DNA from 4 places in the Thermus javaensis genome. Region 3 is predicted to be linked to each of the others. Evidence: riboswitches for the same ligand, from Rfam matches in the RefSeq annotation. Region 3 holds a riboswitch; each other region holds the start of a gene.

Region 1 (7,594 bases), on a different contig from region 3:
ACCCGGCTAGACGTGAGCACGATGCTCCCCGGGTTCCGCTCCCGCATGGCCTCCGAGGCCGCCTTGGCCACCAGGAAGCTCCCCGTGAGGTTCACCCTTAGGACCAGCTCCCAGTCCTCCAAGGGCATCTTCCAGTGGAAGTTGTCCCGGGTAATGCCGGCGTAGTGCACCACCCCGTCCAGGCGGCCCAGGCGGGCCAAGGCCTCTTGAAAGCCCCGCTCCACCGAAGCGGGGTCGGCCACGTCCATGACCACGGGCAAGGCCCCCGTGGCCGCAGCCGCCTCCGCCAAGGGGCCTTCCTCGATGTCGCAGGCCACGAGCTGCGCCCCTTCCCGGGCGAAGAGCTCCAGGGTGGCCCGGCCGATCCCGTGGGCCGCCCCGGTAATCAGGACCACCTTATCCTTGAGCCGCACGGCGCACCTCCCCACGACCGAACGGTCGGTAAGGCCACCCTACCCCTCCTCCTCTCCTCTCGTCAAGCGCCAGGCGTAAAAGGGCGTTTCCACGAAGGGAGGAGGCCCGCCCAGGTAGACCCGTAGGCCCGGTAGCAGGAGGGTCTCCCCCTCCCACTCAAAAGCCAAGGGGTCCACGGGAAGGGGGTAGTGCAACACCCCTTCCCGTGGAAGGCTAAGCCGAAGCCACTCCGGCGGGGAGAGCCGGCCCACCAGGAGGTAACGGGCCCGCCTCGGACCGCTTTCCGTGTAAAAAGGGGTTTCCTTGCCCAGGTCCAGCAGGAGCGCCCGGCCCCGCACGTAAAGCCGAGCCCTATCCGTCCAGGTAGACATGGGGCCTCCCCGCCACGTGGGCCACCCGCACCCGGGGCCCGTAGAGCCCCTGGAGGAGGGGCTCCGTCAGCACCGCCGCAGGCGGCCCTTCCGCCACAAGCCGCCCCTCCCGCAACACCGCCACCCGGTGGGCCAAGGCCGCCTGGTTGGGGTCGTGCAGGACGGAAAGCACCCCCACGCCTCGCCCCGCCAAGGCCCTAAGGAGGGCCACCACCTCCCCTTGATGCTCCAGATCCAGATAGGTGGTGGGCTCGTCCAAGAGGAGGTAGCGGGGCCGGGCGGCCAACGCACGGGCCAGAAAGACCCGTTGCCGCTCGCCCCCGGAGAGGGTACCGAGGAGCCGCCCCCTAAGGTGGGCCGCCCCCGCCGCCTCCAGGGCCCAGGCCACCGCCTCGAGGTCCTCCCGCCCCTCCCGGCCCCATAGCCCCAGGTAGGGAAGCCGCCCCAGGCGCACCACCTCCTCCACCCAAAGCCCCTCAGGGTAAGGCCCTCCTTGGGGCAGGTAGGCGAGAAGCCGGCCCCGGGCGTAGCTCCCGTAGGCGCCAAGGGGCTTCCCCTCCAGGTACACCGCTCCGCCTTTGGGCCTAAGAAGCCCCGCCATCACCCGAAGCAAGGTGGTCTTGCCGGAGCCGTTGGGGCCGAGGAGGGCCAGCCATTCCCCCGGGCCCACCCTGAGGTCCACCCCCTTTAGGGCGAAAGGCCCCACGATACCCCTCGCCTCAAGCCCGCCCACGCCGCCTCCAAAGGAGGTAAAGGAAGAAGGGCCCTCCGAGGAGGGTGGTCACCACCCCCACGGGAAGCTCGGCGGGCCGGGTAAGGGTGCGGGCCAGGAGGTCGGCCAGGGCCAGAAGGACGGCCCCGCCCAGGGCGCTCGCCGGCAGGAGCAGGCGGTAGTCCTCCCCCAAAAGCCGCCTTAAGGCGTGGGGGGTGACGAGCCCCACGAAGCCGATGATCCCCGCCTGGGCCACGCTGGCGGCGGTGAGGAGGCTGGCCGCGGCCAAAAGGAGGAGCTTTAGCGCATTGAGGGGAAGGCCCAGGCTTCGCGCCACCTCCTCCCCAAGCTGCAGGGCGTTAAGGACCCGGCCCAGGAGGAAAAGGGGCGGTAAGGCGAGGAGGAGGAAGAAGGCCAAGGCCCTCACCCCCGGCCAGCCCAAAAAGGCCAGGTTCCCCAGGGTGTAGGCGAACACCGCCCGAACCCGATCGGCGTCCTGGAGCATCAGGTAGGTGGTGAGCCCCGTGAGGACGCTGCCCACCACCACCCCCGCCAAGACCAGCTCCCCCGTCCGCGCCACCCCTCCGGCCAAGACCAGGGTGAGGAGGGTGGCGAAAAGGGCCCCCAGGAAGCCGAAGAGGGTGGCGGAAAGGGGAAGGCCCTGGAAGACCGCATGCTGGGCGAAGGCGGGGGAAAGCCCGCCCATAAGGACCGCCAACAGGGTCACGCCAAAGGCCGCCCCCGAGGCCGCCCCCATGAGATAGGGATCGGCCAAGGGGTTGCGGAACAGGCCCTGGAAGGAAGCCCCCGCCACCCCCAAGGCCGCCCCCACCAGCATGCCCCCGAGAACCCTGGGCAGGCGTAGCTCGGTGATGATGGGGTTCTCCTCGAGGCCCAACAGGGCCCGCACCACCTCCCCGAAAGGCACCGCCACCGCCCCCAAGGCGAGCCCCAAAACCAAGGCCAAGGCCAAGAGGGCCAAGAGCCAGGCGAAGACGAGGCTCCGCCTGAGGGCAAGGGGCAAGGACAAGGTCATGGCCTAGCGCCCGTGGAAGCAGTCCACCAGGAGCCTAAGCCCTTGGGCCACCCGGGGGCCGGGGCGGGAAAGAAGGTTGTCCTCCCCCCCCGTATACACGCAGATCCTCCCCGCCTGCACCGCCCTCACCCGGCTCCAACCCGGTCGGCTCTGTATGGTTTCCCGGGCGTTCGGGTAGGTGGCCACGATGACCTCGGGGTTCTTCTCCACCACGAACTCGGGGGCGATCTTGGGGAAAAGCCCAAGCTCCTTGGGAACGATATTCACCCCCCGGGCCTTCTGGATGAGGACCCCGATAAAGCTTTCCGGCCCCACGGTGTAAGGGGTGGGGTCAATCTCGTAGTAGACCCGGGGCCTGGCCTTGGCCTTGGCGGCCCGGGCCTCCTCCTGGTAAACCTCCTTCTGGATCTGGGCCACCAGCCTTTCCCCCTGCGACCCAAGCCCCAGAAGCTGCGCCAGGGTGCGTACGGTTTTGAAGATGTCCTCGTAGGTTTCCGTGCGCACCACGAACACGGTAAGCCCTGCCCGCTCCAGGGTTTCGTAAAGCTTGCCGTAGCGGGAAACCAAGACCAAGTCCGGCTTCAAGGAGACGATCAGCTCGGGGTTAGGGTTGTAAAGCCCCCCCGCCTTGGGCAGGCGCTTCACGCTCTCCGGCCAATCCGAGTAGTCGTCCGTGGCCACCAGGCGGTCGCAGGCCCCCAGGGCGCACACCGTCTCCGTAACCGAAGGCAGCATGGAGACCACGCGCTTAGGGGGGGCCTTCAGGGTCACCGAGCGGCCCAGGTCGTCCGTGAGGGTGAGGGGAAAGGCAAAGGCTAAGGCCAAGAGAACCGACAAAAACGCCCAGATTTTCCTCATGCCCACCTCCCTAAGGCCGCTAGGGCCAGGCGCACCGGGCCCGGGGGAGGTAGGGCAACGCCCCTGCCGAAAGAGCGGCAGGGGCACCAAAACGCTTGAGAAGCCCCCAGCGCTCCCCCATCCGCGTGAGGTGCCCGCCACGGGGTAAGGCGGGCGGCCCTGGCAGGTATTCGGGCTTCCGGCCTGCGAGGAAAGGCCCATGGCTTGGCCGGTTACCGTTGCGGGACAGCGCCGGACTTGCACCGGACTTCCCCACTTTAAGCCTGGGCTACGCACCCAGGCACCAGGGCAACGGACCTGGCTTTGAGGCCCTAGCGGGCCTTGGCTTCAAGGCTAAGCCCTGGAGGGCGAACCTGACAAGGGCTTGACGGAAGGCGGGGGCGGTGGTTTACTTAGTCCCGAGAACGAACTAAAGGGGGGCACGGGTGCGCAAAGGGGACACACAGGAAATCCGCAGGCTGAACCGCCGGGCCATCTTGGGCCACCTGCGGCGGGGTCCCCTCACCCGCGCCGACCTCTCCCGGCTCACGGGCCTGGCCAAAAGCGCCGTGAGCCGCCTGGTGGACGAGCTCTTGCACGAAGGCCTCCTGGAGGAAGGGGCCTCCACCTCCCCGCCCTTGGGGCGGCCGGGAACCCTGTTGCACCTGCGGCCAGGGGCCCGCTTCGCCCTGGGAGCGGAAATCGGGGTGGAAGGTACCGTCCTCCTGGCCCTGGACTGGCGGGGTGAGGTGCTTTGGGCCAAGGAGTGGGCCCACGCCAAGGAGGCGGGGCCGGAGGAGCGCTTCGCCCGGCTTCTGCAGGAAAGCCTGCCTGAGGCCCAAGGGGCCTTGGGCCTCGGCTTCACCCTGCCCGGCGTGGTGGTGGGAACCCAGCTCCTTTACGCCCCCAACCTGGCCTGGCGCAACCTGGATTTGAGCCCCTTTCTGGCCTCCTTCCCCCTACCCACCTTGGCGGAAAACGACGCCAAGGCCTCCGCCCTTTCCGAGGTCTTCTTCCACGGGGAGGAAAACCTGGCCTACCTGGTCCTCAGCACCGGCCTGGGCGTGGGCGTGGTGGCGGAAGGCCGCCTCCTCCGGGGAGCGAGTGGTGCGGCGGGGGAGGTGGGCCACTGGCTCGGCTTTGGGGAAGCCCCTTGCGCCTGTGGGCGCAAGGGGTGCTTGGAAACCGAGCTCGGCCTGGGAGCCTTGCTGCGGCACCACCGGGCCTTGGGAGGGGAAGCGGAGGACCTCGAGGCCCTCTTGGCCCAGGCCCAGGCGGGCCACCCCCTGGCCCGGACCGCCTTGGCCCACCTAGGGGACGCCTTGGGCCGGTTTGTGGCCAACCTGGCCGTGGCCTACGACCCCGCCCGGGTAGTGGTGGGGGGCAAGGCGGCGGAGCTCTTTCCCTTCTTGGAAGCCCCCTTGCGCCGCGCCCTGGCGGCGCACGCCTTTTTGGAAACCCACCGCACGCTTTCCGTGCAACCCTCTTCCTACGGGCACCTGGCGGCGGCGGTGGGCGGGGCGAGCCTCTTTTTGGCGCGCTTCTTTGAGTTGGGCGGCCTGTGGGCGGAAAGCCCACGTCGCAATGGAGGTAGGTATGAGGAAGTGGCTTTGGGTACTCGGCATGGCCTTGGGGCTTAGCGCCCTGGCCCAGACGGGCAAGCTAGAGATCTTTTCCTGGTGGGCGGGGGACGAGGGGCCGGCCCTCGAGGCCCTCATCCGGCTCTACAAGCAGAAGTATCCCGGCGTGGAGGTCATCAACGCCACGGTGACCGGAGGAGCTGGGGTTAACGCCAAGGCGGTGCTCAAGACCCGGATGCTCGGCGGCGACCCCCCCGACACCTTCCAGGTCCACGCCGGCATGGAGCTCATCGGTACCTGGGTGGTGGCCAACCGCATGGAGGACCTCACCCCCCTCTTCCGCCAGGAGGGCTGGCTCCAGGCCTTCCCCAAGGGGCTCATTGACCTCATCTCCTACAAGGGGGGCATCTGGAGCGTCCCGGTGAACATCCACCGCTCCAACGTCATGTGGTATATCCCGGCCAAGCTGCGGGAATGGGGGGTGAACCCGCCCAGGACCTGGGCCGAGTTCCTCGCCACCTGCGAGACCCTGAAGCGGAAGGGCCTCCAGGCCCCCTTGGCCCTGGGGGAAAACTGGACGCAACAGCACCTTTGGGAAAGCGTGGCCCTGGCCATGCTGGGGGCTGACGGCTGGAACAACCTTTGGAACGGCAAGCTGAAGTTCACCGACCCCAAGGCGGTGGCGGTCTGGGAAACCTTCGGCAAGGTGCTGGACTGCGCCAACAAGGACGCCGCTGGGCTTTCCTGGCAGCAAGCGGTGGACCGGGTGGTGCAAGGCCAGGCCGCCTTCAACATCATGGGGGACTGGGCCGCAGGGTACATGGCCACCACCTTGAAGCTTAAGCCCGGCACCGACTTTGCTTGGGCCCCTTCCCCGGGCACCCAAGGGGTCTTCATGATGCTCTCCGACTCCTTCGGCCTGCCCAAGGGAGCCAAGAACCGCCAGAACGCCCTCAACTGGCTCCGGCTGGTGGGGTCTAAGGAAGGGCAGGACACCTTCAACCCCCTTAAGGGCTCCATCGCCGCCCGCTTGGACTCCGACCCGGCCAAGTACAACGCCTACGGCCAGGCGGCCATGCGGGACTGGAAGTCCAACCGCATCGTGGGCTCCTTGGTCCACGGGGCCGTGGCGCCGGAAAGCTTCATGAGCCAGTTCGGCACGGTGATGGAGATCTTCCTCCAGACCAAGAGCCCGCAGGCGGCGGCCAACGCCGCCCAGGCCATCGCCGACCAGGTAGGCCTGGGCCGCTAAGCGCCCTTCTCCCCGTGGGGGCTACGTCCCCCACGGGGTTTTCCCCGAGGACACATGCGCGACCGCATCACGGCTTTCTTGGTCCTCCTCCCCTCCTTGGTGGCGGTGGGCATCTTCGTCTACGGCTTCATCGGGCAAAACCTCTACGTTTCCCTCAGCGACTGGGGCAAGAACCCCGCCCAAGCCCTGGCCGAGAAGCCCACCCTCCACTTCGTGGGCCTCTCCAACTACCGCGAGCTCTTCACGGGCTTCGTGGACGTGCGCTTCCGCCAGAGCGTGGTGAACCTCATCTTCTTTACCCTCTTCTTCATGGCGGGAAGCCTAGGCCTGGGCCTTCTCCTGGCGGTGGCCTTGGACCAAAGCCCAAGGGGGGAAGGCTTCTTCCGCACCGTCTTCCTCTTCCCCATGGCCCTTTCCTTCGTGGTCACGGGGACCATCTGGCGCTGGCTTCTCCAGCCCCAAGGCGGGGTGAACGTCCTGCCCACGCTGTTGGGCCTACCCCCTTGGTCCTTCCCCTGGCTCACCACCAGGGAACAGGTCCTGGTCTTTGACTGGAACCAGCTTCCCTTCTACACCGCCTTGGTGGTGGGGCTTGTGCTCCTCTACGTGGCCTACCGGGCCCACCGGGAAGGGGAAGGGAAACGGCGCCTTTATGCCCTCCTTTCCGGCGGGTTGCTCCTCCTTTGGGCCTTCACCTTGGGACGGAGCGCGCACCTCCTTCCCTACCCCGAGCCCCATGGCTTCAGTTTGGCCTTGGTGGGGGTGATCCTGGCGGCCATGTGGCAGATGTCGGGGTACACCATGGCCCTGTACCTGGCGGGGCTTAGGGGAATACCCGTGGAGGTCCTCGAGGCCGCCAAGGTGGATGGGGCTACCCCCTGGCAGACCTACCGCCACGTGATTCTGCCCCTCCTTGCCCCCATCACCCTTTCCGCCATGATCGTGTTGGGGCACATCGCCTTAAAGATCTTTGACCTCATCTTCGCCATGGCCGGCCTGGACTACGCCCCCACGGACGTGCCCGCCATCTACATGTACCTTCTGGCCTTCCGCGGCAACCAGTTCGCCAAGGGTGCGGCCATCGGCATCCTGCTCCTCCTCCTGGTGGCGGTGGTGGTGGTGCCCTACCTGGCCAGCCAGCTTCGGAAGGAGGTGCGGCGCTGATGGGCCGGGTCATCCTCTACGCCTTCCTCCTCCTCATGGCGGGCTTTTTCCTCCTTCCCGTCTACCTGGTGGTCCTCACCGCCTTGAAGGAACCCGCCAAGATTACCCTGGACACCGTTTGGCACTGGCCCGACCCCGTCTACTGGGAAAGCTTCCGCATCGCCTGGGAGGCCTTCCGGCCCAAGTTTCAAAACTCCTTGGTCTTGGCCATCTCCGCCACCCTGCTTT
Region 2 (7,594 bases), on a different contig from region 3:
ACTGCCTCCGCCACCTTGAGCCCCGGCAGGGTGAGGGTGTACACCGCCACCCGCTCCGGCCGCAGGGGGCCCACCTCAGCCATCCCGCCTCCGCAAGGAAAGCCCTGGCGTCTCCCCCGGCAGGGGTTCCCCCGTTTCCAGGTCGTACTTGAGCCCGTAACCCCTTGGGGTGAGGAGGGTGCCCTCAAAGAAGCGGCTATAACGGTTCCCGATGACCACGGTGGTGAGCATGCCCGCCTCCGCCTCCTTGAGCCCCGCCAGGGTGGTGAGGGTCACCTCCTCCCGCTTCCGGTAGGCGCTTTTGACCAGGGCGGCGGGGGTTTCCGGGGGGCGGTACCGGAGGAGGATCTCCGCGCTTTTTCCAAGCTGCCAGGTGCGCCGTTTGCTCTGGGGGTTGTAGAGGACAACCACGAAGTCCCCTTGTCCTGCGGCGTGGAGGCGCCTTTCGATGAGGGGCCAGGGGGTGAGGAGGTCGGAGAGGCTGATAAGGCAGGTATCGTGGGCCAGGGGGCTTCCGAGGAGGCTCGCCACGGCGTTGGCCGCGGTGACCCCAGGGATCACCTTGAGGAGGAGCTCCTGCTCCTTCCAGGCGAAGTGGCCTGGCAAGCCCACCCCCCCGTCCACCCGGTGGAACCCCCTCTCCTCCATGAGCTCTAGCACGGGGGCGGCCATGCCGTAAATCCCGGGGTCTCCCCCCGAGACCAGGGCCACCCGCTTGCCGGAAAGGGCCCGCTCCAGGGCCTCTTCCGCTCGGTCTAGCTCCTCCGTCATGCCCTTGCGCACCACCTCCTTGCCCTCCAAAAGCCCCATTTCCTCCAGGAGCTTGATGTAGGTGCTGTAGCCGATCACCACCTCTGCCCCTTGCAACGCCTCCTTGGCCCCTAGGGTGAGGCCCGGAAGGTCGCCGGGGCCCACGCCCACCAGATAGAGTTCTCCCATCTTCACCTCCTGTAGCGGTGCCGGAAGTCCGGGTCGTAGAGCCGGCTCCGCACCCCCCTTGCCCGCAAGGCCTCCCCCACCAGGAAGACGGTGGTGTCCCGGGCGGGGAGGCGAGCGAGGCCCAGGAGGTCCGTGAGCCCCACCTCCTCCCCCGCCTGCCCCACCCTGTGCCCGAAGAGCACGGGGGTGTCCGGGGCCAGGCCCGCCTCCAAAAGCTCCCGGGAGAGCCGCCTCGGGTGCATGCCCGAGAGGTAGATGGCCAGGGTGAGGCCCTTGGCCGCCAGGCTTTTGGGGTCTTGGCCCTCGGGGACAGGGGTCCGCACCCCAAGCCGGGTGAAGGCCACCGCCTGGGCTACCTCCGGGGCGGTGAGGGTAAGGCCTGCCCGGGCCGCCAGGGCGAAGGCGGCGGTGACCCCAGGCACCACCTCCACCCGCACCCCCAGGGCCTCGAGAGCCTCCTTCTCCTCCAGGAGGGTCCCGTAGAGCCCGGGGTCCCCCGAGTGGAGCCGCACCGCTTTCCCCTTTCCCGCCTCCTCCCCCAGGAGGGCTACGATCTCCTCCAGGACCATGCCCTTGGAGTCGGCGAGCCGCGCCTGGGGGGCCAGGGCCTTGAGGGCCTCCTCGGGGAAGAGGCTACCCGTGTAGAGGACGAAGCGGGCTTCCTTCAGGAGCCTCGCCCCCTTCACCGTGAGGAGCTCGGGGTCCCCCGGCCCCCCGCCCACCACGTGGACTACCCTTTCCATTCTTCCTCCTGAACCTCCCAAAGCCCCACCAGGGTCCAGTAGTCCCGGCTCACCCCTTCCGCCTCCTCCAGGGGAAGGACCTTTTCCCCTTCCAGGCCGAGCCGCAGGAAGGCAAAGCCCCTCCGTCCGGGGAAGGCCCGCCGCAGGGCGGCGAGGTCCTTGGCCTTGTAGACGAAGACGCTCTGGAAGCGGGCAAGCCCCTCCGGGTCTACCCCCTTGAGCCCCGTAACCGCGGCGAACCCTCCCTCCCCCAGGGCGATGGGCCGGAGGACCCGGGCGGCGGCCAACTGGTGGGCGCTGATGCCGGGGACGGCCTCCACCGCGATGCCTTCCAGGTAGGGGAGGAGGTTCAGGGGGGAGGCGTAGAGGAGGCTGTCCCCCAGGACCAGGTAGCCCCCCTCCCCGTGGCGGGCCAGGGCCTCGAGGATGGTCCTCGCCGCCTCCCGCCGCGCCGCCTCCCGGGCCTTGGGGTCGTGCCCTGTGAAGAGGGGGAGGGGGACGAGGGGCTTGCCGGGGGGGATGTGGGGCCGGGCTATCCGCAGGGCCAGGGGCTCCCGCCCCTCCTCCTGGGGGTAGAAGAGGACGGGGAGGCGCTGGATGAGGCGGAGGGCCCGCAGGGTGATGAGCTCGGGGTCCCCGGGGCCCACGCCCAGGAGGTAGAGCCTCATGCGCCCTCCTTGGTGGCGGCGAGGAGAAGGGTGGGGTTTTGCGCCTCCAGGCGGCGGTAGGGCCCCAGGGGCACCACCCGGCTCGCCTGCACCTGCACCCCCTCCACCCCAAGCCCCCTTTCCCGGAAAAAGGCGTGGGCTTCCAAGAGGTTTTCCAGGGTGATGGCCGCCACCACCAACCTCCCCCCAGGCCGCAAGGCCCTTAGGCTTTCCTCCAGGATCCCCCGCATCTCCCCGCCGCTTCCCCCCACGAAGACGGCATGGGGGGCGGGAAGGCCCCTTAGGGCCTCGGGGGCCTCCCCCCGGACCAGGACGAGGTTGTGGGCGCCGAAGCGGCGGGCGTTTTCCTCGATGTGGGGCCAGGACTCGGGGTTTTTCTCCACGGCGTAGACCTGGCCCCAAGGGGCGAGCCGCGCCGCCTCGATCCCCACGCTTCCCGTGCCGGCCCCGATGTCCCAGAGGATCCCGTCCGGGGGAAGGGCGAGGAGGCCCAAGGCCAAAAGCCGCACCTCCCGTTTGGTGATGAGGCCCCGCTTGGGCACCCGCTGCTCAAAGGCCTCGTCGGGGAAGAAGCCCAGGCGGGGAGGGAGGGGGCCCTGGGCCTCCAGGATAAGGACGTTGGGGTCCAGGAAGCGCTCTTGGACCACGGCCTCGAGGCTCGGGAAGCTCCGTACCCGCTCGTCCTCCTCCCCGAGCCTTTCCGCCACGTGGGCCCGGAAGGGCCCGACCCCCATGGCCAGGAGGGCCTCCGCGATCCGGGCGGGGGTGTTCTCGGGGTCGGTGTAGATCACGGAAAGGGGGGAGAGGGAAACCTCCAGGAGCACCCCCCCAAGGGGCCTGGCGTGGAGGGAGAAGAAGCGGGCCTCGTCCCAGGGGAGGCGGAGCCGGGCGAAGGCCTCCTGGAAGGCGGTGGGGGCGGGGTGGATCTCCGCCTCGGGGAACCGCTCCAGGACCCTCTTGCCGATGCCGTGGAAGAGGGGGTCCCCCGAGGCCAGGAAGGCCACCCTCTTCCCCGCCCGCACCCGCGCTTCCGCCTCCCGGAGGAGGGGCTCCAGGGGGCCCTTCAGCGGGAGCTTCTCCCCCGGGTGTTCGGGGAAGTGGGCCAGGTGCCGCGCCCCCCCGACGAGGACTTCCGCTTCCTCCACCCGCCGCAGGGCCAGGAGGCTCATCCCTTCCCGGCCACGGGCACCTAGGCCGATGAGGTAGACCACGGCTAACCCCCCCGGTAGGCCTTGGAGGTGTCCACGCCTCCATCGGCGGCGAGACGCAACAGGGCGTGGAGCGCCGCCACCACCAAGGTGGAGCCCCCCTTGCGCCCCTCGGTGACGATCCAGGGTACGGGGGCTTCCATGAGGGCCCGCTTGGCCTCGAGGACGTTCACGAACCCCACGGGCATTCCCAGCACCAGGGCGGGCCGCGCCCCCCGCCGGACCGCCTCCACCAGGGCCAGGAGGAAGGTGGGGGCGTTGCCCACCCCCACGATGGCCCCTTCCAGAAGGCCCCTTTCCTCCGCGTACCGCACCGCCGCCTCGGCCCGGGTGCCTCCGGTGGCCTTGGCCCTTTCCACCACCTCGGGGTGGGAGAGGAGCTCCACCACCTCGTTGCCGAAAAGGCGGAGGCGCTCAGGGTTGAGGCCGCAGGCGATCATGCGGGCGTCCACCAGGATCCGCGCCCCGGCCATGAGGGCCTTGAGCCCCGCTTCCACCGCCCCTGGGCTAAAGCGGGTGAGCTCCTTGTACTCGAAGTCGGCGGTGGCGTGGATCATGCGGCGGACGATGGGCCACTCCAGCTCGGAGAAGCCGTGGAGCCCGGCTTCCTCGTCCACCATGCTGAAGCTTTCCTCTTCTATGGCCCTGCCCTTTTCCGTCATCTGGTGGGCTGGGTTCCTTTGGGCCTTGATCAGGTCATCCACGGTACACCTCCCGGTCCGGCCAAGCGGCGAGGCACCGCCCCTCGTCGAAGTCCGTCAGGGCCACGCTCACGAAGGGGCGCGGGCCAATATAGGCCTGGAGCTTCTCCTGCGCTAGGCGCACCAGGTTCAGGAAGAAGCGGTCAAGCCCTTCCTCCAGGGCGAGCTCCAGGAAGCGGCGGGCGGTGGCGGCCCCTTCCGCCTCCTTAAGGGCCCGAGGGCTTGCCCCCGCTTCCTTGAGGAGGCCCAGGAGCATGGGTAGGTTCACCTCGCCGCCCGCGGCGTGGGTCATAGTCTTGCCGTCGGCCATCTTGGATACTTTTCCGATCATCCCCACGATCCGCACCACTTCTATCCCCACCTTCCGCGCCGCCCTGAGCACATCCCCCACGAAATCCCCCATCTCTATGAAGGCCATCTCGGGAAGGTGGGGAAGGAGCCTTTGGGCGAAGCGCTCGCTTTTTCCCCCGGTGGTGGCGGCGATCTCCAAAAGGCCATTGGCCCGCGCCACCCCCACCGCCTGGACCACGCTCATGCGGAAGGCGCTGGTGGAGTAGGGCTTTACCACCCCCGTGGTGCCAAGCACGGAGAGGCCCCCCAGGATCCCAAGCCTAGGGTTGAGGGTTTTTTTGGCCAGCTCCTCCCCTCCAGGGATGGCGATGGCGATGGCCAAGGGGCGGTCCGTCGCCTCCCGCACCGCCTCCCAGATCATCCGCCGGGGCACGGGGTTGATGGCGGGCTCCCCCACGGGCACCCCGAGCCCGGGCTTGGTCACCACCCCCACCCCTTCGCCCCCCTCTATTTGGTCTGCGCTGGCGAAGCGCACGTAGGCCTGGATCTCCGTCCCGTGGGTCACGTCGGGGTCGTCCCCGGCGTCCTTGATCATCCCCACCAAAACCCCATCCCCCTTCCGCTCCAGGCGGAAGACCTGGAAGGGCTGCCGCCAGCCTGCGGGAAGCCAGATGTCCACCACCTCCGGGGCCTCCCCCAGGAGAGCCAGGGCCGCGGCCTTGGCCGCGGCAGCGGCGTTAGCCCCCGTGGTGAAGCCGATGCGGCTTCCCTTCTTGTCGCGGGGCGGGGGGTAGGGGTGGCTCATGCCGGGCGCAGGGCGTAAAGCCTCAAGGAGACTAAAAGCCCAAAGAGGCCCAGGCCCAAGGGGAGGGCGAGGGCCTCGAGGTCCAGGGCCAAGAGTTCAGCCGCGGCCAGGAGGAAGGCCACCGCCACCACTGTCCAGCCCAGGAAGCGGCTCGCCCGCCTGGCCCGCTCCGAGTCGTGGGCTAGGTTCTGCAGGCGGCTTGCCAGGAACCCGTCCACCCCGTCCACCAGGAGCATCCCCAGGGTGAAGAGGAGTCCCAGGCGCAAGGGGGAAAGTTCCGCAGAAAGGGCCAGGGCGGAGAGCTGGCTAGCTGTTTCAAACCCCAAGCCGAAGAGAAGGCCGAGGAGGAGGGGGTGGAGGAGGGGAAGGCGGGCAGGCGCCCTTTCCTCGGGTCTGAGGAGGCGGTACAGGTTAAGCCCTCCCACCAGGAGAAGGAGCAGGGGGGGGAGGTGGAGGGCCTCCAGGTCCACCCGTTCCAGGAGGGCGGCGGCGGGGAAGGCCAGCAGGGTGACCACCCCACCGTGCCCCAGGGCGAAGAGGACGCCGTTATAGGGGGAGGGGCGCACCCGGGAAAGCCCGTCCACTGCAGCCAGGTGGTCGGGGTCCACGCCGTGGCGCATCCCTAGGGCCACGGCCAAAAGATCCAGGCCCGTCATGGGGTCCCTCTATGTGTACGGGAAGCTACAGGCCTAAGCCGAGGACCAGGTTCTCTTCTCATCCTTGCCTCCTTTCGCCCCTGCTCGGGGGCAGGTGAGGCGCGGGCTAGGGCGGGTGTTCGGGCTTCCGGCCAATGAGGAGGGGCCTTAGGTATGGGCCGGTTACCGTTGCGGCACAGCGCCGGACTTTCACCGGTCTTCCCCCTTTTATGCCCCAAGACATCCGGGCCTTGGGGCGCCCTAGCCGCACGGGCCCCGCTAAGGGGCTTGCCCCTGTTTTACTTCGGCGGAGGTTCCCCGTCAATGGTTGGTGTCAAGACCTTCCCCAGGACCCTTTGGGGCCAATCCACCACCACGGCGCTTCCCAAGGGCACGAGGCTGTCTTCCCCCAGGGCCCGGAGCACCGCCCGCACCACCCCCCCGTGGGTGAAGAGGAGGGCTGACCCCTTTAGCCCTTCCAGGAAGCGGAAGACCCTTTCTTGAAAGGCCTCGAGGCGCTCCCCCTCTGGGGGCGCAAACCCTTGGAAGCGGAGGAGGGCCTCCTTGTGGACCGCCTCCAGTTCCTCCCAGAAAGCCCCCTCCAACGCCCCGAAGTGGATCTCCCGCAGGGCGGGGCTAGGAATGGGGGCGAAACCCGCCAGGGCCGCCGTTTCCAGGGCCCGCTTGAGGTCCGAGCTAAAGGCGGGCAGGGGCGGGAGGAGGCCCCTGAGGGCCCTCGCCTGCTTCCTCCCCAAGGGCGTGAGGGAGAGGTCGGTCCAGCCCAAGAGCCTCCCCTCCCGGTTCCAGAGGGTTTCCCCGTGGCGCACGAGCCAGAGCTCCACGGGAAGAGTGTATAGTAAGGGCCATGGATCGGGGTATTTTGGAGGAGGCCCAAAAGCGTATGGAGGAGCTCACCAAGCCGCCCCGTTCCCTGGGGTACCTGGAGGAGGTGGCGGTGCGCCTGGCCGCTATCCAGGGCCGGGTGAAGCCGGAGCTTGGCCGGGGGGCGGTGGTGGTGGCCGCCGCCGACCACGGGGTGGTGGCGGAAGGGGTTTCCGCCTACCCCCAGGAGGTCACCCGGCAGATGGTCCTGAACTTCCTCCGGGGCGGGGCGGCCATCAACCAGTTGGCCCTGGCGGCGGACTGCGAGGTGTACGTGCTGGACGTGGGGGTCAAGGGGGAGCTTCCCGACCACCCCCGGCTCCTCAAGCGCAAGGTGCGGGAGGGGACCCGTAACTTGGCGGCGGAGCCCGCCCTCACCCGGGAGGAGGCGGAAAGGGCCCTCCTGGCGGGGCGGGAGGCGGCGCGGCGGGCCCTGGCGGAGGGGGCCACCCTCCTCGCCGCCGGGGATATGGGCATCGGGAACACCACAGCCGCCGCCGCCCTCACCGCTGGGCTCTTGGGCCTTGCCCCTGAGGAGGTGGTGGGTCGGGGGACGGGGGTGGGGGAGGCGGGGCTAAGGCGCAAGCGGGAGGCGGTGGCGAGGGCCCTCGCCCGCCTTCGCCCCGGGATGGACCCCTTGGCGGTGGCGGCGGAGCTTGGGGGCCTCGAGCTCCTCGCCATCGCCGGGGTGTACCTGGAGGGCTACGCCCAGGGGGTGCCCC
Region 3 (7,594 bases):
GAGCTCCACCTGGGCGATGGCCAAGAGGGACCGTTCCACCAAGGCCCGCTCCTTAGGGTCGGCTAGGGCGTAGTCCTGCAGGTCAGCGGCGTAGCTGAACTCCGTGTGCACCCAGTAGCTGTGCCGGATGGCATCCCGGTAGCGGAGAAGCCCGGGGTACTCGTAGGGGCGGTAATGAAGCCTAGGCTGAGTGAGCATTCTCACCTCCAAAACGCTTCCGAAGCCGACGCGCAGCCTCCACTATGGCCTTCAGGTTGCGCTCCACCTCGGCCCAGGTCCGGGTTTTGAGGCCGCAGTCTGGGTTTACCCAAAGGCGTTCCGGGGCAATGTGCTCCAAATAGGCCAACAACCGCTTTTCCATCTCCTCGCTGGAGATGGCCTGAGGGGTGTGAACGTCGAAGGCCCCAGGGCCCAGGGCAAGGTCCAAGCCCCTTAGTTCCTGGAGGAAATACGGGTCCTGCCGCGCCGCTTCCAGGCTGACCACGTCGGGGTCCATGGCCTCCAAGAACGGCCTGAGGGTGGAGTAATCGGAGTAGCAAAGGTGGAGGTGCACTTGGACCGAAGGGCCAACGGGAGCTGCCCGCTGGAAAGCTTCCCGAACCAGGGTCAGGTAACCCGGCCGCTCCTCCGAACGCAGGGGTAACTTTTCCAAAAGGGCTGGCTCGTCTATTTGGATGAAACGGAACCCCGCCGCCTCAAGGGCCCGGACCTCTTCCCCTACGACCTCAGCCAAGTTCAGCACGGCCTCGGCAAACCCCACCCCCTCTGGCAAATAGCTCCAAGCAGCGAGGGTGATAGGGCCCGTGAGGATTGCTTTCACCGGCTTATCGGTGAGGCTTTGAGCGTAGGACAGCTCGTCTAGGACCAAAGGCCTTCTCCGCCTGACGGGTCCCCCCAGGATTGGAGGACGGTAGACGCGGCTCCCGTAGGACAGCACCCAGCCCTCGGGATTGAGATAAAACCCCTCCAAGCGCTCGGCGAAAAACTCCACCATATCGCTCCTCTCGGGCTCCCCGTGGACCAACACGTCCAGCCCCAAATCCTCTTGGAAACGTATGACCCGAGCGATGGCTTCCCGTATGGCTTCCTCATAAGCCTGAGCCGAAATCCTGCCCGCCCGGAAACGCGCCCGCAAAGCCCGAAGCTCAGGGGTTTGGGGAAAACTGCCAATGGTGGTGGTGGGAAAAAGGGGTAGGCCGAGGTCCCGTTGCGCCTCCTTGCGAACCTCCCTCGAGGGCCGGGGCCCGGGAGAAGGGGGCAGGGTGGGCAACGAAGGCGAACCCTCCTGGGGCCGCCAGGCTTGCGCCAGATCCCAAGCCTCTCCCTCCCCGCACAACATACGGGCCAGGAGGGAAAGCTCCCAAAGCCGCTCCTCAGCAAAAGCCAGCCGGCCCTCCAAACCAGGAGGCGATGCCTCCACCCGCCAGGGCAGGTGGTACAGGGGCGCCTTAGGAGCAAGCCAAACCTCGCCCTCCTTGCCCACCTCTTGCAGGTGGGCGGCTACCTCAGAAAGGGGGGTACGCCAAACCCCCTGCCCCTCCACCACCCCTAGGATTGGGATGGCAATCGCTTGAAAACGGCCCTGACGAAGAATTTCCACCCCTAGGCTGGCTGCAGTCCAGGGCAGAGCATAGAGTTCCTCTGGAGGCAGCAGATAAGGGGTAAGAAGAGCGAGGGGTAGAACCTCCAGAAAGCGGGTGTAAAGCTTTTTGAGGACAGGCGCATCCTCAGAAGCCCCGTCCAATCCTAGGGCAGGCTCCTCCAGAAGGGCCAAGGTGGCTCCTGCCCCTTTGAGCTGGGCCAGGAACTCAACGTATACCTCCCCGAGGGCCTCGAGGTGGCGGACCAGATCTCGTCCTGCCGGAGGGTTCTGTGCCAGGCGAAGTAGGGTGTATGGCCCTAACAGGTGGGGAAGCCCCTCGGAGTCCTTGCGGAAAGCCTCTAGGGGCTTATTCCAGTGAGGCTGATAACGGGGCGTTTCAGGAAGAAGGGGTGCCAAATAATGGTAGTTGGTGCCAAACCATTTCCGCAAGGGCAAAGCGTCCTTACCTCGAGCCAGGGCGTAGTACGCTGCCGCGTCCTTTGGATCCACGGGGTAGACGCCCACCATCACCGCCAGGTCCAAGAGCGGGTCGTAAAGGCTCATCTCCCCCACGGGGTAAAGTTCCACAAAGCGGCGGTAGGTGGAAAGCCGGAGTGCCTCCAAGACCTCCAACCCCTTCCAGAACGCCTCCTCCGTTACAACCCCAGACCAAAAGCCCTCCAAAAGTTTCTTGTACTCCCGCTTCGGGCCCAAGCGGGGAAAACCATAGGCCAAGGTCTTGACCCTCATACCCTTACCCCCTCTCCAAAGGAGGAACCGGGGTGGGCCGGCCCGCCTCGTCCAACGCCACCAACACAAACCCACCCCGGGCGGCCAGATAGGGCTCTCGGCCCGCCTCGAGGGGCTCCACCCACATCTCCACCTCCACACGCATGGAGCTCCGCCCCACCTCCACCACCCGGGCCACCAGCTCCACGATGGAGCCCTGGGGCACGGGATGGCGGAAGTCCACGGCGTCGGCGTGCACCGTGACCACCTTGCGCCGGGCGTGGCGGCTCGCCGCCACGAAGGCCGCTTGGTCCATCCAGGCCATGGCGGTGCCGCCGAAAAGCGTCCCGTAATGGTTGGTCTCTCCTGGGAACACGGGGTACACCATGCGGGTTTCCCGCACAAAAACCTCCTTCACACGGCCAAGGGCCGAACCTGTCCAAGCCTCCTACCCTCGCCCCTGTGGGGCAGCTCGACTTTTAGGGGAGTGCGCCTTTTTTAAGGTCCCACGGGCATCACCACCTTCACCCTTGCCTCGAGGGCTACGGGGTAGGACCGCGAAGCGGGTACTCGGGCTTCCGGCCAAAGGGGGCCGGTCACCGTTGCGGGACAGCGCCGGACTCTCACCGGACTTCCCCCGCCGCCCACGGGCGTCCAGGCCTGTCGGCCTGGCATCGCGGCCAGGACACCCTAAGTCTTGGGTGTCCTGCGGAGGAGGCTACCACGGGTTGGGGGTAGCGTCAAGCCTCCAGACTACAACCCCTCCAGAAAGCGAAGCAAGGCCTCGCGGTCCTCCTTGGAAAGGGCCATGAAGCGGCGCTTGGCCCCTTCCGCCTCACCCCCGTGCCAAAGAATGGCCTCCTCGAGGGTCCGCGCCCGCCCATCGTGAAGGTAGAGCTCCTCCCCAAGCACCTTCCGGGTGAGGCCAATCCCCCATAAGGGCGGGGTGCGCCATTCGGCAGGGGCGGCGTCCCCCTCGGCCACGCCGTCGTCCAATCCCGGGCCCATGTCGTGGAGGAGGAGATCGGTGTAGGCGGGAAGCCCGGCCAGGCTCGGTTGGTGGCAGGTGGCGCAACCGATTTGGGCGAAAAGGCGCCTTCCCCTTAGGGCCTCCGGCCCGTGGCGGGGAGCGGGCACCGCCAGGAGCTTGAGGTAGGCGACCACCGCCTCCAACTCCGCCTCCCCCACCTCTATCCCCCCTTCATCGGGGAAAAGGGGCGTGGAAAGGCCCATGTCCTCCCGGTAGGCCAAGGCGGCCTGCTCCTTTAGGCTTGCCACCCCCGCCTTCCACCCAAAACGGCCCACCTCACCCCCAGCCAGGCGGGCCACCCTTCCCGAAACCCCGTCCCCATCCCGGTCCTCCGGGTCTTGCGAGGCGAGAAGGGCGCTTTCCGGCACCGCCTCCAGAAGCCCCCCGCCGAAGACGGGTGGAGCCAGGCGGAGGCTATACCGGCCCGGAACCGGCCTCCCCGAGGGGTCCAGGACCTCCAGGCTAAGGCGCCTGAGCCGATAAGGGGTCCCATCGGGATAGCGCCCCACCGCTTCCTCCCAGCGGAGGAGGACCTGGCCCTCCGGTGGGTAGCCTGGCAGGGCGTGGTCCTGGAGCTGCACCCCGAAGCGGGGGTGGGGGGCGGTCCCATCGAGGGCACGGGCGCGCACCAAGGCCTCGCTACGTCCCTCGAAGGCGAGGCGCCCCCGCCCGTCCCGCACGTGGCACCCGGCGCAGGATTGGTGCACAAAGAGGGGGCCCAAGCCGTCCTCCCGCACGAAGATGCGGTTGAAGGCTTGGTCCCCTCGGCGAAAGGCCTCCAGAGCCTCGGAGGTAAGCCCAGGCAGGGGGTGGCCGAAGGCCCGAGAGGAAGCGTCCTGCACCCAGTAGCGGGCGGGAAGGGCGCCGAGAAGGAAAAGGGCAAGCCAAAGAAAGCGGCGCACGGCCTAGCGGAAGAGGGCCTCCAAGGCCCGGAGCAAAGGCTCCACCTCCTCTGCGGGGGCTTGAGCCCGCACCTTGGCCTCGAGGGCCACCACCAACTTTAGCGCCTCCTCCTCCTGGGGCATCCCCGCCAGGGCGGCCCTAAGGCCCTCCAAGGCTGCTAGCCCCTCATCCACCTCCCCCTCCACCAGGTACTCCTCCCGGAAGGTGCGGAGCCAAAGGAGGGCCCGCTCTCCCGCATCGCCCACCGGGGCCTGGGCCAGGGCGCGATGGAGGTCTTGGGCTCTGGCTATGGCCAAGGCTACCTGGGGGTGGTCCCAGTTGCCCTCCAAGGGGCTCGGCAGGGCCGCTACCGCTCGCTCCAGGTCCAGGGCCAAGGCCCAGACCGGGCCCGGTAGGGGAAGCAAGGCGAAGGCTTGGAGGAGACCCCGGACATTGGCCCGGTAATCCTGGGCCGAGCGCTGAGCGTACGGGCTTTCCGGGTTCTTGAGCTTTTCGGCGAAAAGCTCCTCGGCGAGTTCCAGGCTTGCGGCGTAGAGCTCCAGGGTCAAATCCGTCTCGGAGGCTTCCTCCAAATAGGCCAAGTAAGCCTCCCGCATACGGGAAGCCTTCTGGGCCAGATCCTCCGCCAACAGGGCCAGATGGCGGGCGGCCTCTGGGGTGCGGGCAGGCTCCTGGTAAAGGAGGTATTCCAGGGCGTGGAAGCCCCGAACCTCAGGGGGCAGGTCCTCCACAGGCTTCCCCAAGGTGCGCCGGAGGTCCTCTGGGCTTACGGGCCAGGTGTCCAGATACGGATCAAAGTCGCCCACAGGCCCAAAGGCGAAGGCTTCCAACACCTCCCAAGGCTCCCGGGCCAGATGCCAAAGGACCCGGAGCCGGTTCAGGCCCTCGAGGGTGGGGGCTTCCGCATAGGCGCGGGCCGCCTGGGCCAGAAGCCGGGCATTTTGAACAAGCTCTCCAAGGAGGGGCTCCACCTGGGCCCGAAGGTCCGCCCTAAACCCCTGGGCGAAGGCCGCGGCGAGGAAAAGCAGTCCTACAGCAAAGCGCCTCATTGGCCACCCCCCACGCTACGCCAGACCTCTTCCACCAGGACTCGGGCGGAATGGGGGCCCCCGTAGGTCCAGGTGTTCGGGGCCAGGGGCAGCACCCGAGCCCGATTTAGCCGGAGCAGGGGACCCACCGCTGGGTCGCTCAGGGGGTTATTCTCGGGCTGGGCAACGAGAAAGACGAGCACGCCCGGGTTGTCGCGCACCAAACGCACTAGTCCCTCAGGACCCACTCGAGAAAGCCCATACGCCTCTGCCTTTCCGGTCCAGGCGTTCTTCAGGCCCAGGGCCTCCAGGAGCTCGGAAGCCAGGGTGTCCCGGGTGAAGACGTTGTAGACCTTCTCCCGGGCCCAGGCCTGGACCAAGAGGAAGGACCTACCGGAAAGCCCCTTGCGCCCAAGCTCCTCCGCCCGCTCCCGCAGGAAGCGGTCCAAATCGGAAAGGATCCTCTCCCCTTCCCGTTCCTTCCCTACCAAGCGGGCGTGAAGGAGGAAGTGCCGCCGCATGGCGGCAAGTTGTCCCTGGGAGGGGAGATAGTCGTATAGCGCCGTGGGGGCGATGCGGGAAAGCTCGGGGTAGAACCGCCCCTGAAAGCCCGTGTAGCCCAAGACCAGATCGGGCTTAAGGGCGGCCAGGCGCTCCAAGCTCGGGCTCATGCGCCCTCCCACATCCTGGATCCCCTGGGGAAGCTCCATCCTCACCCACTTGGGGAAATCCGCCAGATCTGCCCCCGCCACGGGCTGCACTCCTAGGAGGAGAAGGTCTTCCAAAGGCCGCCAGTCCAGCGCCGCCACCCGCGCTGGGGTCTTGGGCAGGCAAACCTCCCCCAAGTCGTGGGGCACCCGCCCGCCCGGACAGGACCCCTGCGCTAAGGCCAAGGAAACCAGAAAGCTCACAAAAAGTGTTTTCGTCCGCATAACCCTCCTAGTTCAGATGACGAAAGTACGCCACCGGTGTCGCCGTTTGCCAAACAAGCCCCCGCTTTAACAGGCGAAGGAGCTCCCACCCCTCCCCCTCCCGAAAACGGAGGCCCACCGCCCCAAGCCACACCACCCCGTCACCACCCCGCGCCAAGAGGTCCTCCAAAACCTGGGCCAGGAACCGGAGGCCCTCCGGGGTAAGGCGAAAGGTGGCGGCGTCCCAGTGCAGGTGGTAGGTGCCCCCGTTGCAGGCACAACGGGAAAGGTACCGGGTCTCGGAAACCCGGGCCACCACCTGGGCGTGGTCAGGCTCCACGGACCACCTCCTTGGGCACGGGAAGGAGGAAGCGGAAAGTCCCCGGTTGTCCCAGGGCGTGGAAAGAAACCTCGTAGACGTCCTCCAAAAGCCCCGGGTGCAACACGGCTTGGGGCTCCCCGTAGGCCACGGGCCTGCCGTCTTTGAGGAGGAGAATCCGGTCGGCGAAAAGCCCCGCCAGGTTCAGGTCATGGAGCACCGCCACCACCGCGCTTCCCTCGTAGGCCAGGGCCCGAAAAAGGCAAAGGAGCTCCAGGGCATAGCGGGGGTCCAGGTGGTTGGTGGGCTCGTCTAAGAGGAAAAGGCGGGCCTCCTGGGCGAGAAGCCTGGCCACCTCCACCCGCATGGCCTCGCCCCCGGAAAGGCTGGGGAAGAGCCGCTCCTTAAAGCCTGCGGCCTGGGCCCGCCCTAAAGCCGCCTCCACCTTGGCGTGGTCCTCCAGTCCCTCCCGTCTACCCCAAAGGTGGGGAAGCCGCCCCAGAAAGGCCACCTCGTAGGCGGTGTAGGGAAAGCCCATCTCCCGGTTTTGGGAAAGCACCGCCCGCACCTGGGCCAGGCGCTCCGGGGTGTAGGCGGCCAAGGGCTGCTCCTGGAGCCACACCTCCCCCTGGGAGGGGCGGAGCTCCCCCGAAAGCAGGCGAAGGAGCGTGGTCTTGCCGCTCCCGTTGGGGCCGAGGACGGCCAGGAACTCCCCCCCGCGCACGGCGAGGTCCACGCCCTTTACCAACCACCGTTCCCCCACGCGATACCCTAGGTTTTTCGCCTCAAGCACGGTACACCTCCCGCTTGTAACGCAGGACCAAGTAAAGGAAGAAGGGCCCCCCGAGGAGGGCGGTCACCACCCCCACGGGGATTTCCGCAGGGGCGGCCAGGGTACGGGCGAGAAGGTCCGCCCCCACGGCGAGCCCCGCGCCCAAAAGGGCCGATCCCGGAAGGAGGTAGCGGTGGTCGGGCCCCGCCAAGAGGCGGAAGAGATGGGGCGCCACCAAACCCAGGAACCCCACCCCGCCCGCCAGGGCCACCGCCACCCCCACCCCTAGGGCAGCCCCCGCCACCGCCCGGCGCTTCAGG
Region 4 (7,594 bases), on a different contig from region 3:
AGCCTAGGACTGGCCACCCTTCCCTACCCCTCCCTTCAGCTTGGAGGGTGCGTGGCCGCCCATCCGGAGGGGTTCGTGGTGGAGCCCGACGGCACCCTGCAGAAGTGTTGGGACACGGTGGGGCAGCCCGAGTTCGCCGTGGGCAACCTCCTGGAATACGATCCCCTGCAACTTGCGGAGAACCCCGTTTACCAGCGCTGGATGTCCTGGGACCCCTTCTCCGAAAAGCTCGCCTGCTCCCGTTGCACCTGGCTTCCTGCGTGCATGGGGGGGTGCCCCTTGAAGGTGGTCTTCCCCGAGGCCATGCCTGAGGGGAAGGTGGAGCTGGAGTGCACCACCTTCAAGTGGAACTGGAAGCGTACCTTTACTTTGCTAGCCGAACGTGCAGGCGAGGCAGAGCCGGCACCTCGCCCCTGCACGGGCTAGGGAAAGGAGGTGAGGAGGATGCGGTGGATTGTCAGGCCTTCTCGCGTGCAACCCTTAGGAGACCCGGGTTGCGGCGGTAGGCGTCCGTGTCCAACAAAAAACCCGCCGGTGCTAACATAAATAGGTAGGCTGAGTAGAAGGCAGTGAGGGGGAATCCCCAATCTGCCTTCTTATCTTCGAGGAAGCGTTGTGTTTTGGCAACTCTGGAGCGAGTTTCTCTTAGAGTGGAACCTGACCAGGCGCTACTGGTTTGACACCCTGGCGGGGCTTCTGGCCTCCGTTCTCTTCTTCTACTCCATGGTCCTCGGCCTGGAGAACCTGACCCCCGAGGGGCTGGCGAGCCTGGGCCTGGACCTGGGCCCCCTCCTCCTGGTCTTCGCCGCCTTCAACCTGGTGGTGGGCACCTTCCAGTCCATCGCCTATTCCGTCCAGTCCGAGGCCGCCTTAGGCACCCTGGAGCACCTGGGCCTGGCCCGAGGAGGGCTTCTCCGACAGCTCCTCCTGCGCGCCCTCGTACGGGGACTTCAGGGCATCACCACAAGCGCTCTTGTCCTCCTTCCCCTCGCCCTTCTCCTCGGGGTGCGGCTCGCCCCCGCCCCCTGGTGGCCTTTGAGCCTTTTGCTTCTCTACCTCGCCGCCCTAGGCTTCGCCCTGGGCATGGGAGCCCTCGCCCTTCACTTCAAGCAGGTGGAGGGCTTCTTCACCATTGTCCAGTTCCTCTTCCTTCCTTACTTCTTCTCCCTGGTTCGCTTCGCTCCCTGGATGACCCCCCTCCCCTTTGCCCCAGGGACGCAGCTCCTGAAGCTCGCCCTCACCGGGGAGGGGGCGTTCCCCGGGCTTCTCCTCCTCGCCTTCGTGCAGGCCCTCCTCTTTCTCGGGGCGGGGCTTTTCGCCATGGCCTGGGTCTACGCGGCGGTGCGGCGGAGGGGCCTATTAGGGAGGTACTGATGCGGCTTTTGGTGCAGAACGTCCACAAGCGCTTCGGCAAGCTGGAGGCCCTCAAGGGGGTGAGCCTGGAGCTTGGGGCCGGGGAGATCCTGGGCCTTTTGGGCCCCAACGGGGCGGGCAAGACCACCCTCATCAAGGTCGTCCTCGGCCTCCTCCTCCCCGATGGGGGGGAGGTGGTCCTGGAGGAGGGCGGGGCGCGGCGCAGACCCCAGGGCCACGAGTTCGGCGTCCTCCTGGAGGGAAGCCGCAACCTCTACGTCAACCTGAGCCTCCTGGTGAACGCCCTCTACTTCGGGGGCATCCGGGGGCTTCCCCCCAGGGAGGTCCGCCCCCGGTTTGAGGCCTGGTTGGAGCGCTTCGGCCTAAAGGACCGCCTCCACGCCCCCCTCGCCTCCCTCTCCCGGGGCATGCAGCAGAAGGCGGCCTTGGCCTTGGCCCTCGCCCTCAAGCCCCGCTTCCTCCTCCTGGACGAGCCCACCCTGGGCCTGGACCCCGTGAGCCGGAGGGAGTTTGAGGGGATCCTCCTGGAGCTTAAGAAGGAGGGCTGGGGCATCCTCCTCACCTCCCACGACCTCGAGGTGGTGGAGCGGGTGAGCGACCGGGTGGCCTTCCTCCACCGGGGGGAGGTGCGGCGGCAGGGCCCCACCCGGGCCCTCCTCCGGGACTGGGCCGGGGAGGGGTACCGGGTGCGCCTCGCCGAGCCCAAGGCGGAGGCCCTCCTCCAGGCCTTAGGCCCCGGCTGGAGCGCCGAGGGCCCCGAGGTCCTCTTCTTCCTCGGGCCGTGGGAGGCGCTGCGGGAGGCCTTGGGAACTCTTCCCGTGGAGGTCCTCGAGGTCTCCAGGGGAACGCCGAGCCTGGAGGCCCTCTTCCTCCACCTCTTCGGGGAGGCCCGCCCTTCCCCTGGCGCACAACCTCGCACTGTCTAGCCGCACGGGGGATAGGGGGGTGTTGCCGGTCCTCGAGGGGGTCGGCGAGGGACCGCCCCCCACCCGGGTCGGCCCAGGGGATTGGCCCAAAAACGCGATGGCGGAAGGGCCTCTCGAGGCGCCCCCCTTCCCGTTGACCCCTTACCCAACCTGTGGTAGGGTCTTGGGCAGGACGCCCAAGACTTAGGGTGTCCTGGCCGCGATGCCAGGCCGACAGGCCTGGACGCCCAAAGGCGGTGGGGGAAGTCCGGTGAAAGTCCGGCGCTGTCCCGCAACGGTAACCGGCCCAAGCGTCGCGCCCTCCGCCCCGGCCGGAAGCCCGAGTACCCGCTTCGCGGCCCTGCCCCGTAGCCCTCGAGGCAAGGGTGAAGGTGGTGAGACCCGTGGGACCTTAGCCTAACCCCCAAAACCCGTCACGGGCCCAGCGCCCGAAAGAGGCCCTTCGGCTCTAGGAAGCTTTTCCCGCCCAAGGAGGCGCTATGCGGGAGACGCGGATGGTCTACCCCGTCTTCCCCGGGGAGACCAACCACTACGGAACCCTGTTTGGCGGAACGGTTCTGGCCTGGATGGACCAGGCGGCCTTTGTGGCCGCCACGCGCCACGCGCGCAAGAAGGTGGTAACGGTACACGCGGACGCGGTGGACTTCAAGCGCCCCGTCCCCCTGGGGGCCATCGTGGAGCTGGTGGCCCGGGTGCGGGAGGTGGGGCGCACCTCCATGCGGGTGGAGGTGGAGATGTGGGTGGAGCCGGTGAAGGAAGGCGAGGAGGCCTACCTGGCCGCCCGGGGCGGGTTTGTCCTGGTGGCGGTGGACGAAAGGGGGAGGCCAAGCCCGGTGCCTCCCCTGGAAGGAGGTGAGGCCCGTGCCCCTCACGGCGCCTAGGCTCGCCTACCGCCCCTACGAGTACCCCGAGCTCCTCCGCTTCCGGGACGCCATCCGGCACAGCTACTGGGTGCACACGGAGTTCAGCTTCCAGTCCGACCTTCAGGACCACGCCCTGGCCGACGAGAAGGAGCGCTCCCTGGTGGAGCGCGCCCTCCTCGCCATCGCTCAGGTGGAGCTCGCCGTCAAGCTCTTCTGGGCCCGGGTCTACGACCGCTTTCCCAAGCCCGAGATCGCCGAGGTGGGCCTCACCTTCGCCGAGAGCGAGGTACGGCACGCCAACGCTTACGCCCACCTCCTGGAGCTTTTGGGCCTGGAGGAGGCCTTTGGACAGGCCCTGGAGGGGGCGAGCGCCCTCCGGGATCGGGCCCAAGCCCTGGGAGAGGCCCTTCGGCGCGCCCAGGGGAAGGACCTGCGGGAATACGCCCTCGCCCTCTTCCTCTTCTCCGCCTTCACGGAACACGTCTCCCTCTTCTCCCAGTTCTACGTCCTCATGGCCCTAAACCGCCGCGGCAACCGCTACAAAGGGATCTCCAACGCCATTGAGGCCACCAGCAAGGAGGAGAACGTCCACGGCCTCTTTGGGGTGGAGCTCCTCCGTCTCCTCAGGACGGAGCACCCCGAGGCCCTGGGGGAGGAATTTCAGGAAGAGTCTCTACGCCTCGCCCAGAAGCTCTTCCGGGCCGAGGAAAACCTCCTGGACTGGCTCTTCGCCATGGGGGAACCCTCTTTGGTGGGGCACGGAGAAACCCTGGAGTTCCTCAAGGGACGCTTCAACGAAGTCCTCGCCCTCCATGGACTCCCCGAAGCCTTCCCTGTGGACCGGGCGAGGCTTCGGGACACGGAGTGGTTCACCCTGGAGCTCCTCGCCGACAAGGAGGTGGACTTCTTCAACAAGCGGAGCGTGGCCTACGCGCGCAGGGTACAAAGCTTTGATCCGGAGGAGCTTTTCTGAAGGAGGAGGCATGACCAAGACCAAGCGGACCTACGAGCCCTGGTACTGGGCCAACGAGCACACCCGCCTCTACATGCGCCGGGGCTACCTGCTGCCCGGGGTGAGCGTGGAGGAGCGGGTGAGGGAGATCGCCCAGCGGGCCGAGGCCCTCACCAAGGTGGAGGGGTTTGGCCGCAAGTTCCAGGAGTACGTGGCCCGGGGCTGGTACTCCCTCGCCACCCCCATCTGGGCCAACTACGGCCTCAGGCGGGGCCTTCCCATCTCCTGCTACGGCACCTACGTGGAGGACGACACCGCTTCCATCCTGAGGGCGGTGGCTGAGGTGGGGATGATGAGCAAGCAGGGGGGAGGGACCTCCCTCTACCTGGGAAGGCTCCGCCCACGGGGGGCCCCCATCCGGGACAACGGGGAGAGCAACGGCTCGTTTGCCTTCGCCTCCCTCTTTGACCGGGTGATCGAGGTCTTCAACCAGGGCTCCACCCGCAGGGGCCAGTGCGCCGCCTACCTGGACATAGAGCACCCTGACCTCGAGGAGTGGCTTTCCATCCAGCGGGAGCACTCCCCGGTTCAGTCCCTCTTCTGGGGGGTGAGCGTGGGGGACCGCTGGCTTGAGGAGATGATCGCCGGGGACGGGGAGAAGCGGGCCCGCTGGGCCAAGGTCCTGAAGAGCCGGGCCGAGGTGGGCATCCCCTACCTCTTCTTCCGGGACAACGCCAACCAAAAGGCCCCCGAGGTCTTCAAAACCCTCGGCAAGACCATCTGGGCCAGCAACCTCTGCACGGAGATCATGCTCCCCTCCTCGGAGGAGGAGAGCTTCGTCTGCTGCCTCTCCTCCCTGAACCTCCTCCACTACGAGGAGTGGAAGGACACGGACGCGGTGGAGACCCTGGTCATTTTCCTGGACTCCGTGCTGGACGACTTCATTGAGAAGGCGGAGGGCATCCCCTACATGGAGCGGGCGGTGCGCTTCGCCAAGCGCTACCGGGCCATCGGCCTCGGGGTCCTGGGCTGGCACAGCTACCTCCAGTCCCAAAGAATCCCCCTGGAAAGCCCCGAGGCCTTCCGTAGGAACGCCGAGATCTTCAAGACCATACGGGAGCGGGCCGAGGAGGCCTCGAGGTGGCTGAGGAAGCGGCACCCCGAGGACGAGCTCGCCGGGGTGGGGGAGCTTAAGGAAAGGCGCAACGCCACCCTCCTCGCCATCGCTCCCACCAAGTCCAGCGCCTTCATCCTGGGCCAGGTCTCTCCCTCCATAGAGCCCTACACCAGCAACTACTACCTGAAGGACCTACAGAAAGCTCGCGTCCCCTTCAAGAACCCCTTCCTGGAGGAGGTGCTGAGGGAAAAGGGCAAGGACGAGGAAAAAGTCTGGCGGAGCATCCTGGAGCACAACGGTTCCGTGCAGCACCTGGACTTCCTCACCGATGAGGAAAAGGCGGTGTTCAAGACCTTCGCCGAAGTCTCGCAGATGACCCTGGTGAACCTGGCGGCCTCGAGGCAGAAGCACATTGACCAGGGGCAGTCCCTGAACCTTGTGATCCACCCGGAGGCCCCGCCCAAGGACGTGAACGCCCTGGTCCTCCACGCTTGGCGCTCGGGCCTCAAGGCCCTCTATTACCAGTTCAGCCAGAGCGTGGCCCAGGCCTACAGCCGGGACCTCCTCCTCTCCTGCCAAGCCTGCGAGAGCTGAGGGCAGGCTACCCCAAGCAAGGCCCGGGGGAAGGGAACCCTCCCCCGGGCACTAAAGGGGCCTCAGAACGGTAGCTCCTCAAACCCCCACACCTCGCTCTCCGCCGCCCCCCTGCCCTCTAGAACAGGTCCTCGCTCGGCGTTCCCTCCGCCCCTTCTGCCTTCTTGGGCCGCACCAGAAGGGCGAAGTCGTCCAGGACCAGGGTGAGCCGGGTCTTCTTCCCGTCCTTTCCCTCGTAGGTCTCCGTTTGGAGCCTGCCCTCCAGGTGGGCGTAAGTCCCCTTGGGCGGGTCCATCTCCGCCAGGGCCTCGGCGAGGCCGCCCAAGGCCAGGACCTCGAGGAAGACCGCCTCGTCCTCCTTCCGCCGCCCCTGCACGGCCACTGAGGTCTTCCAGATCGCCACGCCCTGGTTGGTGTAGACCAGCTCGGGCTTCCTCGCCAGGTACGCCTTCAGAATCGCCTTCATCCTTCCTCCTTTCGCCGGGCCTACGGGGGGGGCTAAAGCCCCCCCTGCCCTTTAGCGCCTGACCAGGTAGTAGCTCCCCGTGGGGCTCCGCTTCAGCCCCTCCTCCTTTAGCCACGCCTTCAAGGCCTCCTTCACTTCCCGGAGGGTCCGGGGAAGCTCGCCCTCCCAGTCCTCCTCCGCCTGGAGCAGGTTGAGGAGGGCCACCGCCTGCTCGGGGGTGAGCTTGAGCTCCCGCATCGGGCACCTCCCTCGCCCCAAGCCGGGGGGCCTTTAGGCCCCCTTGCCCTATGCCGCCTGGAGCTCGGGGAAGAGGGGGATGCGCCTATCCCCTTTGGCCCCTTCCCGGGCCGCCTCCCGCCAGGCCTCGGGCAGGGGCAGGGGGAGGAGGGCCTGGGCCAGGACGGGATCCGCCCGGAGCCTGCGGGCCACCAGGGCCTCCGCCTTCCGCCCCTCCCGCCCTTCCAGAAGCTCCTGAAAGAGCCTGCTCCCCAGGAAGGGCAAGCCGAAAAGGGCTTCCTCCAGGAGCCCCTGCAGGATGCGGCTAGCCCTCCCCTCCGGCGTCTTGGGCAGGCTTGAGCAGGGCGATAAGCGCATGGAAGCCCTCCCTTCCCAGGGCCACCAGGCCCCCCTGGGCGTGGGGGTAGAGGCGAAGCTCCGCCTTCCCGGGCCCGAAGACCTCCAGGGCCCCGAGAAGATACTTGCCGTTCACCCTAAGCCTGCCCTCCCCTTCCCCGGGCAGAACCTCCTCGGAGAGGGGGGTGAAGTCCTCCCCTAGGGCCTGGACCCGCACCTCCTCCCCCAAGGCCTGGAGCTCCACCCCGTGGTTCTTGGGCTCTGCCACCACCAGGGCCCGCCCCAGGGCCTCCCGCAGGGCCCTGGCCTCCACCCGAAGGCGGCCCAGAGGCTCCCCTTGGGGGAGGACCTTCCGGTAGGGTACGAAGCCCTCCTCCGCCAGGGGGAAGGCGGCCCGGCCCCAGAGGGTCTCCGCCACCAGGGCGTGGGCCTCGGGCTGGAGGAAGGTGAAGGAAAGCCCCGGGTCCAGGGCCTTCAGGGCCGCCAGGGCCTCCTCCGGCTTGAGGAGGAGCTCCACCCCGGGGGTGGGGGTCTCGGCCTCGAGGGAGAAGGTGTAGAGACGGTAGCCGTCCGTGGCCACCAGGCGAACCCTGCCCGCCTCCACCTCCAGGAGCACCTTGCGGGCCTTCTCGTGGCTCGAGGCCCGGGCCAGGGTGGCGGCCTCCCCAAAGGCCTCCAGGAAGGCCAGGGCCTGCACCCGGAAGAGGGGATTGGCCTCCCCGGTGAGGA

What was found. A riboswitch is a leader RNA that binds a small molecule or an ion and turns the genes downstream of it on or off. The one in region 3 is predicted to bind cobalamin.
Positions count from the first base shown of each region.
Region 1: another riboswitch for cobalamin. It lies ahead of ABXG85_RS10980 (ABC transporter substrate-binding protein); the one in region 3 lies ahead of ABXG85_RS08255 (acyl-CoA thioesterase).
Region 2: another riboswitch for cobalamin. It lies ahead of ABXG85_RS07640 (HoxN/HupN/NixA family nickel/cobalt transporter); the one in region 3 lies ahead of ABXG85_RS08255 (acyl-CoA thioesterase).
Region 4: another riboswitch for cobalamin. It lies ahead of ABXG85_RS09560 (acyl-CoA thioesterase); the one in region 3 lies ahead of ABXG85_RS08255 (acyl-CoA thioesterase).

Region 1 is NZ_BSRG01000015.1:37,967-45,560, reverse strand. Features, by position in the region: gene ABXG85_RS11000 (SDR family oxidoreductase) at 1-413, opposite strand, end outside; gene ABXG85_RS10995 (hypothetical protein) at 453-785, opposite strand; gene ABXG85_RS10990 (ABC transporter ATP-binding protein) at 766-1,518, opposite strand; gene ABXG85_RS10985 (FecCD family ABC transporter permease) at 1,505-2,533, opposite strand; gene ABXG85_RS10980 (ABC transporter substrate-binding protein) at 2,537-3,391, opposite strand; cobalamin riboswitch at 3,536-3,694, opposite strand; gene ABXG85_RS10975 (ROK family protein) at 3,817-5,010, shown strand; gene ABXG85_RS10970 (ABC transporter substrate-binding protein) at 4,967-6,202, shown strand; gene ABXG85_RS10965 (carbohydrate ABC transporter permease) at 6,257-7,366, shown strand; gene ABXG85_RS10960 (carbohydrate ABC transporter permease) at 7,366-7,594, shown strand, end outside.
Region 2 is NZ_BSRG01000006.1:95,833-103,426, reverse strand. Features, by position in the region: gene ABXG85_RS07675 (cobalt-precorrin 5A hydrolase) at 1-83, opposite strand, end outside; gene cobJ (precorrin-3B C(17)-methyltransferase) at 76-939, opposite strand; gene ABXG85_RS07665 (cobalt-precorrin-4/precorrin-4 C(11)-methyltransferase) at 942-1,682, opposite strand; gene ABXG85_RS07660 (precorrin-2 C(20)-methyltransferase) at 1,670-2,350, opposite strand; gene cbiE (precorrin-6y C5,15-methyltransferase (decarboxylating) subunit CbiE) at 2,347-3,561, opposite strand; gene ABXG85_RS07650 (precorrin-8X methylmutase) at 3,564-4,262, opposite strand; gene ABXG85_RS07645 (cobalt-precorrin-5B (C(1))-methyltransferase) at 4,255-5,355, opposite strand; gene ABXG85_RS07640 (HoxN/HupN/NixA family nickel/cobalt transporter) at 5,352-6,011, opposite strand; cobalamin riboswitch at 6,105-6,268, opposite strand; gene ABXG85_RS07635 (histidine phosphatase family protein) at 6,290-6,832, opposite strand; gene cobT (nicotinate-nucleotide--dimethylbenzimidazole phosphoribosyltransferase) at 6,856-7,594, shown strand, end outside.
Region 3 is NZ_BSRG01000007.1:42,770-50,363, reverse strand. Features, by position in the region: gene ABXG85_RS08265 (ribonucleotide-diphosphate reductase subunit beta) at 1-198, opposite strand, end outside; gene metE (5-methyltetrahydropteroyltriglutamate--homocysteine S-methyltransferase) at 182-2,332, opposite strand; gene ABXG85_RS08255 (acyl-CoA thioesterase) at 2,337-2,699, opposite strand; cobalamin riboswitch at 2,856-3,011, opposite strand; gene ABXG85_RS08250 (di-heme oxidoredictase family protein) at 3,065-4,243, opposite strand; gene ABXG85_RS08245 (imelysin family protein) at 4,247-5,293, opposite strand; gene ABXG85_RS08240 (ABC transporter substrate-binding protein) at 5,290-6,204, opposite strand; gene ABXG85_RS08235 (hypothetical protein) at 6,212-6,523, opposite strand; gene ABXG85_RS08230 (ABC transporter ATP-binding protein) at 6,513-7,295, opposite strand; gene ABXG85_RS08225 (FecCD family ABC transporter permease) at 7,288-7,594, opposite strand, start outside.
Region 4 is NZ_BSRG01000010.1:44,135-51,728, reverse strand. Features, by position in the region: gene ABXG85_RS09575 (radical SAM/SPASM domain-containing protein) at 1-426, shown strand, start outside; gene ABXG85_RS09570 (ABC transporter) at 616-1,374, shown strand; gene ABXG85_RS09565 (ABC transporter ATP-binding protein) at 1,374-2,300, shown strand; cobalamin riboswitch at 2,478-2,649, shown strand; gene ABXG85_RS09560 (acyl-CoA thioesterase) at 2,780-3,181, shown strand; gene ABXG85_RS09555 (ribonucleotide-diphosphate reductase subunit beta) at 3,162-4,136, shown strand; gene ABXG85_RS09550 (ribonucleoside-diphosphate reductase subunit alpha) at 4,147-5,826, shown strand; gene ABXG85_RS09545 (single-stranded DNA-binding protein) at 5,945-6,292, opposite strand; gene ABXG85_RS09540 (hypothetical protein) at 6,344-6,529, opposite strand; gene ABXG85_RS09535 (hypothetical protein) at 6,578-6,886, opposite strand; gene ABXG85_RS09530 (hypothetical protein) at 6,834-7,594, opposite strand, start outside.